Regions from separate parts of the Acetanaerobacterium sp. MSJ-12 genome, predicted to be linked through region 3. Evidence: riboswitches for the same ligand, from Rfam matches in the RefSeq annotation. Region 3 holds a riboswitch; each other region holds the start of a gene.
What was found. Region 3 has a riboswitch for cobalamin ahead of KQI11_RS11700 (immunoglobulin-like domain-containing protein). Riboswitches for the same ligand answer to the same signal wherever they lie in the genome.
Positions count from the first base shown of each region.

Region 1: it holds a riboswitch for cobalamin, as region 3 does, so the genes downstream of both, KQI11_RS09725 (ribonucleoside triphosphate reductase) here and KQI11_RS11700 (immunoglobulin-like domain-containing protein) in region 3, are expected to answer to the same signal.
Region 2: it holds a riboswitch for cobalamin, as region 3 does, so the genes downstream of both, KQI11_RS01270 (hypothetical protein) here and KQI11_RS11700 (immunoglobulin-like domain-containing protein) in region 3, are expected to answer to the same signal.

Region 1 is NZ_JAHLPK010000008.1:32,830-35,070, reverse strand. Features, by position in the region: gene KQI11_RS09725 (ribonucleoside triphosphate reductase) at 1-1,417, opposite strand, end outside; cobalamin riboswitch at 1,554-1,744, opposite strand.
Region 2 is NZ_JAHLPK010000001.1:272,217-274,457, forward strand. Features, by position in the region: gene KQI11_RS01270 (hypothetical protein) at 1-1,048, opposite strand, end outside; cobalamin riboswitch at 1,196-1,401, opposite strand; gene KQI11_RS01275 (iron chaperone) at 1,591-1,962, shown strand; tRNA gene KQI11_RS01280 (tRNA-Gly) at 2,076-2,149, opposite strand.
Region 3 is NZ_JAHLPK010000011.1:50,424-52,664, forward strand. Features, by position in the region: gene KQI11_RS11700 (immunoglobulin-like domain-containing protein) at 1-963, opposite strand, end outside; cobalamin riboswitch at 1,107-1,346, opposite strand; gene KQI11_RS11705 (MFS transporter) at 1,527-2,033, shown strand; gene KQI11_RS11710 (replication-associated recombination protein A) at 2,107-2,241, opposite strand, start outside.

The DNA of each region.
Region 1 (2,241 bases), on a different contig from region 3:
AGGAGCCGGTGCGGGCCTTGACCTCTTTGAGGTAGTGGGCCGAGTAGGGGTACATCCCGTTTTCGGTCTGCTTTTCAATGGTCTTGCGCTTGATCTCCAGGCTGTTTTTGGCCAGTTCCAGCAGCCCGTCCAGCCGCTGCATCAGGTCCTCCTCGTCCTGGGCCAGGTAGCACAGCCGGGGCAGGTTGAGGGTGACCACCCCGATGGAGCCGGTCATGGGGTTGGAGCCGAAGAGGCCGCCGCCCCGCTTGCGCAGCTCGCTGGTGTCAAGGCGCAGCCGGCAGCACATGGAGAGGGCGTCCTCGGGGGAGAGGTCGGAGTTGATGTAGTTGGAGAAGTAGGGGATGCCGTACTTGCAGGTGATCTCCATGAACTTGTCCACCACCGGGCTCTGCCAGTCAAACTCCTTGGTGACGTTGATGGTGGGGATGGGGAAGGTGAAGACCCGGCCGTGGCGGTCCCCCTCCATCATCACGTCGCAAAAGGCGGTGTTGAGCAGGTCCATCTCGGCCTGAAAGTCGCCGTAGCAGGCATCCATGGGCTGGCCGCCGATGACCACGCACTCGTCCTTGAGGGTGGAGGGGACCACGATGTCGAACGTCAGGTTGGAGAAGGGGCACTGAAAGCCCACCCGGGTGGGGACGTTGAGGTTGAAGATGAACTCCTGCAGCGCCTGTTTCACCGAGGCGTAGTCCATGTGGTCGTAGCGGATGAAGGGGGCGCAGTAGGTGTCAAAGGAGGACCAGGCCTGGGCGCCGGCCGACTCGCCCTGGGTGGTGAAGGTGGAGTTGACGATCTGCCCCAAAAAGGAGCGCAGGTGCTTGGCCGGGCCGCTCTCCACCTTGCCGGGCACCCCGCCAAAGCCCTGCATCAGCAGCTGGCGCAGGTCCCACCCGGCGCAGTAGGGGCCGAAAAAGCCCAGGTCGTGCAGGTGCAGGTCCCCCGAGGTGTGGGCGCGGCGGATCTCCTCGGGATAGATCTCGTGGAGCCAGTACTGCTTGGTAAATGCCTCGCGGATGTAGTTGTTCATCCCGTTGATGGACTTTTGGGTGTTGGCGTTCTCCTGGATCTTCCAGTCCATGTCGTCCAGGTACTGGGAGAACATGTCGATGGTGGCGCCGATGAGGGCGTTGGCCTCCCGCGCGCCCTGGCGCTTCTCCCGGTAGAGGATGTAGGCCTTGGCGGTGCGGGCGTGGCGGTTTTCGATGAGGACCTTTTCCACCATGTCCTGCACCTCCTCCACGTCCAGCACGCCGGTGCGGGACGTGGCCATCTCCACCACCTGGCGGGAGAGCTCCTCCGCCCGCTGCCAGTCGTCTCCCCCCACGGCGGCGGCCGCCTTGAAGATGGCCCAGGTGATCTTCTCCGAATCAAAGGGGACAATGTCCCCGCTGCGCTTGCGAATCGACTCGATCATCGTATTGTGTCCTCCCATCAAAGTGGTTTCAGAAAACCGCTGGAGACGCCCAGAGCGCTGAAAAGCCCCTGCCGGCCAAAGGGCAGGGGCGCGACAAAGGTCACTCACCAGAGCCCGCTTGACGCCATACACCGTGGCAGCGCGCGCACAGCGGGCAGGTATTCCGGCTCGGATTCCACGCGCGCCCCGCCTTCCCAGCTCCCGGGGAGCCAGTGGCAGTTGGGGCGCGCTCTCTCCTTACGGCGGCGGGACCGCGCGGGCTTTTCACCCGTCTTCCCTGTTGCCGCCCGGCCCGATGACAGGCCGGGCACCCGCGTGCTTTCGTTTCCATATCTAGTTTGATTCTGAAACAGATTGGTCAAATCATACTACATCTTGTGCACCCAGTCAACCGTCATTTCGCCGATATTGCGGCGATAAAGTGCCACAACAAGCGCGTTTTGAGAGGGCATCCCAAGCGCCAGGGCGCATGGAGAAGCCCTCGGCGGGGTTTGGGCAGAGCGTCGGGGGAAAGGCCCATTTCACCCCGCCCCAACCAGGGGGCAGCCGCTTCCCTCCCACAGGGGCGCAGAGTGGACCCCCGCCCGGCAGAAAAGGGGGAACGGGCGCAGGGGCCGGGCGGGCCGTCAGATGACAGGAGGGACCGCTGTCCGCGGCCCAAAGGGCCGAAGGGCCCCGCCGGTCTTTGGGTGCGCTCTCCCCTTCGCGCCTCCCACAAAAGGAGACGGACACCCGCCTCCGCTCCTCTGGCCCTCTTGAAAGAGAAGGCCGACGCCCCCTGCCGGGAAGCAAGCCCCCCTTCCCGGCGGCGATAGGAGACCGGG
Region 2 (2,241 bases), on a different contig from region 3:
CGCCAAAGCTCTGGCCGGCCAGGTAGAGCCGGTCGTTGTAGATGACCGGGGAGGACTGGGTGTCTCCCCCCGAGATGCCGGCCGTCCACTCCCGCAGGCTGGCCTGGTCCAGCTTGCCGTCGGCGAGCAGCTTGTAGCTGCGCACCGCCGCCCCCGCCGTGGGGTGGCCGGAGGAGAGGTAGACGCGGCCGTCCTTTTCATAGTAAAAGGGGGTGGAGCGGGCGTTGTAGCCGCTGGGCAGCGAAAAGGTGTCGGCCACCGCGCCGGTCTTGTAGTTGACCGACCAGACGGTGCTGGAGCCGGCGTAGTTGGCGTCGGTGAAGAGGGCATAGTCCCCGGCAAAGGCCACGCCGTTTGTGTTGAAGCCGGCGTCAGAGGGGGAGGCAACGGTCCAGTTTGCGGCCTTCACCTCGGTGGCGCTGGCGGGGTTTTCGTCGGCGGTGTCAAAACAGGCGTAGACCCCGCCGGTGCGGTAGGAGCCGGTGAACACCCGCCCGTCGTGGCAGGTGACCGGGCTCTGCACGGCCGAGCCCGGCAGCTCCTGGGTGACGTAGAGCTGCTCGAGGGTCTCGGCGTCAAAGGCGCGCAGGAAGTTTTTCTGCACCCCGGTGGCGTCGGCGTCCAGGTTGTTGATCTCGCAGGGGACGAAGATCTTGCCGTCCCCCGCGCCCAGGATCATGGTGTACTGGTTGTGGGCCGCGCCGAAGACCGGGGCGCTGGCCACCTCTTTGCCGCTGCCCAGCTCGTACTTGCGCAGGCGCTGAAAGCTGTAGCAGTAGACGTAGTCCCCCAGGATGACGGGGGTGCTCGACGAGTCGGTCCAGGTGCTGGAGTCGCCGGTCTGCTTCTCCCACTTGAGCTCGATTTCGGCGGCGGTGGTGGGGGCCTTGGCGTCGGAGACGCCCTTGAGCCCGTCGGCTCCCAAAAACTGGGGCCAGCCCAGTTCCGCCGACGGTTCTGCCGCCAGGGCGGGCAGGCTGCCGGAGGCGCAGAGGCAGAGCGCCAGCAACGCCGCTGCCGCCCGTTTTTTTACAGAGATGTTTCCCATTTTTTCTCTTCCTCTCGATGGTCGCGGGGGATGGGCGGCCGGGGAGGACGACAAAAAAAGACCGTCGTCCGACGGTCTCTCGTGCAAAAAGGGGCGAGCGCAGGGCAGCCCAGCCTGTTTTGGCACTTTTGTCCTCGGCCGGAACTACTCATACACCCTGTTGCGGCAGGTCTCCTGACTCGGATGTCTCCCTACTCTCCAACCCGCCTTCCCAGGTCCAAAAGACCCAGTGGCGGCAGCAAAGCTGCCGTTGGATTTCGCCATCCTCACAGTAGCGGCGACTGTCACGGATTTTCACCGTGTTCCCTTTTGCTCCGCCCCAGAAGGGGCGGACCACAACAAACCATTTTATTTTGATGAGACCACTATACCACGGCCCGGGCCCACAAGTCAATTGAAGGGGGGATTTTGCCGCAGATGTGCGCCCGGCCGCGGGAAGGCCGGTCCATTTTTCCCCGCTGGGCGGGCGGTCTTTGGCGGCGGCTGGATAACGGCGGGGCGGCTGTGAAAAATAAGGGGGAGGAAGGGAGGGGGAGAAACGAATGGACGCATTCACAGCGTATCTGGAGGGGCTTGAGACGGTGCAGCAGCGGGCAGTCCTCGGCGGGGTCCTGCGCTGGGTCGGGGAGGCGTTTCCCGATTTGACCCCCAAAATTGCCTGGAGCCAGCCGATGTTCACCGACCACGGCACCTTCATCATCGGCTTTAGCGCCGCCAAGGCCCACCTGGCGGTCGCCCCGGAGAGGGCCGGGATCCTCCGCTTCTCCGGCGCGATCGAACGGGCAGGGTACCGCCACAGCAAGGAGCTCATCCGCATCCCCTGGGGACAGGCGGTGGACTTTGCGCTGCTGGGGGAGATCATCCGCTTCAACCGGGAGGACAAGCGGGACTGCACCAGATTTTGGCGGGGGTGAACCGCCCTCTGCCCCTGCGCGCCGGTTTCCCCCACCGGGGTGGCGGGGGGAGGACGACCCGCACAGGGGCAGAGAAAAAAGCCCCGGCGCAGACGCGCCAGGGCTTTTTTGTTTGGAGCAGGCGATGGGAATCGAACCCACAACCTCAGCTTGGGAAGCTGATGTTTTACCACTAAACTACGCCTGCACCTGTAAGTGCTTTACTATTATAGTACGGCTTGGCCCCAAACGTCAAGCCCCGGGCGAGAAATTACAAAAAAATTCCCGATCCCCACCCCT
Region 3 (2,241 bases):
GCCGAGAACCGCTTGATTGTCGCTCTGCCAGGCGATGCTGGTCCCGGCGCTGCCGGCGGTGGGCAGGGTCAAATCGCCCTTCACCGCCGAGAGGTCGCCCAGATCCAGCTCGCCTTTGGCCTTGGCCACCGCCTCAGCGTCGGTGTAGGTCACCTCGGTGACCGTCAGCTCGGCATAGGGGCGGCTGATGTCGATAGCCGGATTCCCCTTGCTGTCGTACCAACTGCTCTTGCGGACAGCGGAGAGGGTGTACAGGCCCGCCTCGTCAAAGGTGAGGGAGGCGACGCCGTTTTCGTCGGTGGTGCCCACCTCGGCCTCTGCCCCGCCGTCTTTAGAGGCGAGGATGGTGGCCCCCTTGACCGGCGACGCCGCGGCGGCATTCATCCCCGCGGTGCCCATGAGGGTGACCGAGACGGGTTCGCCGGTGTTGGCCGTCAGGCTATCACCGGCAAAATAGGTGTAGAGGCTGCCGGCGTATGCACTGTACCAGAGGTCGTATAGGGTGACCTCGTCGCCATTTGCCAGGGGGCAGCCGTCGATGAGGTAGCCGGTGCCGTCCTTTGCGGGATAGGCGTCGTTGACCATGTACATGAAATAGACATCGGTCGGGGCGTCGGCGTTGGTGTCCAAAAAGTCCTGCAAAAAGCCGGGAGTGGCGTCGATAACGTCCGCCGGGTTCAGGCCGTTGTCCACGCAGTACTGCGCCAGCAGGTGCAGGGGGGTGTAAAAACCGGGGTCCTTGTCCGCCCAGGCCGTGAGGCCGTATTCGGGCAGGGATTTGTAGGTGTCGGGCAGGGTGACGGCCGTCGGCTCAACCGCCGTAAAGCCGTACCCCTCGACCCGCAGGGTGGTGCTAATCCCGGCGCCGCCCCGAGGGGCGCCGGCCGCGGCATAGGCCGGGGTCAGCAGGGCGCCCAGCGCCAGGCAGAGCGCCAGGACCAAGCTTGTCAGTCGTTTTGTCATTGTCTCTCTCCTTTTTTGTTCCCTTCGGGGGAAAAAGGAAAGGGCCCGCCGAAACTCGGCGGGCCCCAAAGAGCGTACAAACATGATTGGGGGGCCAGGACATGCCCCCGCGCACTATTGTACCGTCTTTTCCTCACCGAAAGATAGGTTCCAATGCGCCGGCGGATATCCTGACTTGAGGCTGCGGGCGGCCTGTTGGCCGCCACTCCTCCCCCCGCCCTTCCCAGCGCGCGCCCAGAACGCGCGCCAGTGGTTGCGGGGTTCGTCCCCTCTCACAGTAGAGTGAGCTGCTGCGGATTTGCACCGCATTCCCCGTCCGGCGGCAGGGCTTTTGCCCGCCGCCTCCACAGCCAAAAGGCTGTACCGACACCCCTATGATACAGGCATTTTTTGGAATTGTCAATGCCTGACCAAGCGATTTTTCCCCCTTTCGGCAGGGGGCGGCCTCCCCGCAAAATCGACGGCCTTCCTTGTTTTGCGGCCGGTTTCATGGTATGATAAAAAATATCGATCCCGGCGAACAAGGGGCGCCGACTTGAAACGAAAAAGGAGCGATCTCCCCCATGGGAATTTTTGTTGCAATAGCCATCCTCTTCATTTTGATCTCCTGCGTCCTCTTTTTGGTGCGCACCCCGCTGGCCCAGTGGGGCAGTTGGCAGTGGATCTTCCTGGCCTTCAGCGTGCTGCTGCTGCTCTTCTTTGTGGCCATGGTCTGGTACTCCATCCAGACCCACCGGGAGCGCAAGGAGGAGAAGGCCGAGCGGGCCCAGCAGGAGCGGGAGGCCCGCCGCCGGCAGGCCGCCATCACCTACGACGACCTGGACATCCTCCCCGAGGAGGAGCGGGAGGAACCCGACGACTTTGACTACGAGGGGTACAGCCAGGTCGAGGAGGGTGAGATCGTCTACATCGACGGCAAGGTGATGATCGCCGGTTCGGAAGAGGCCAACGCTGCGGTGGCCGCCCTCAAGGCCGAGAAGGAGGAGGCCCGCCGCCGGGACGCCGAGGAGAAAGCCCGCCTCAAGGCCGAGGAAGAGGCCCGCCAAAAGGGCGAAGATCCCCAGGAATGACCCCGTTTTTCGGCAGCCAAAAGCCGCCCCCGCCGCGCGTTGCGGCGGGGGCGGCTTTTTTGCTGGAAAGGGGCTACTTCTCCCCCTCCTTGTGGCGGGCCTTGATCCCGTCCCAGTAGGCCTTGGCGGCCTGCTCGGTCTTGTTGGGGCCGTACTGGTAGTAGACCCGGCCGCGCAGGCTGTCGGGCAGGTACTGCTGGGCCACATA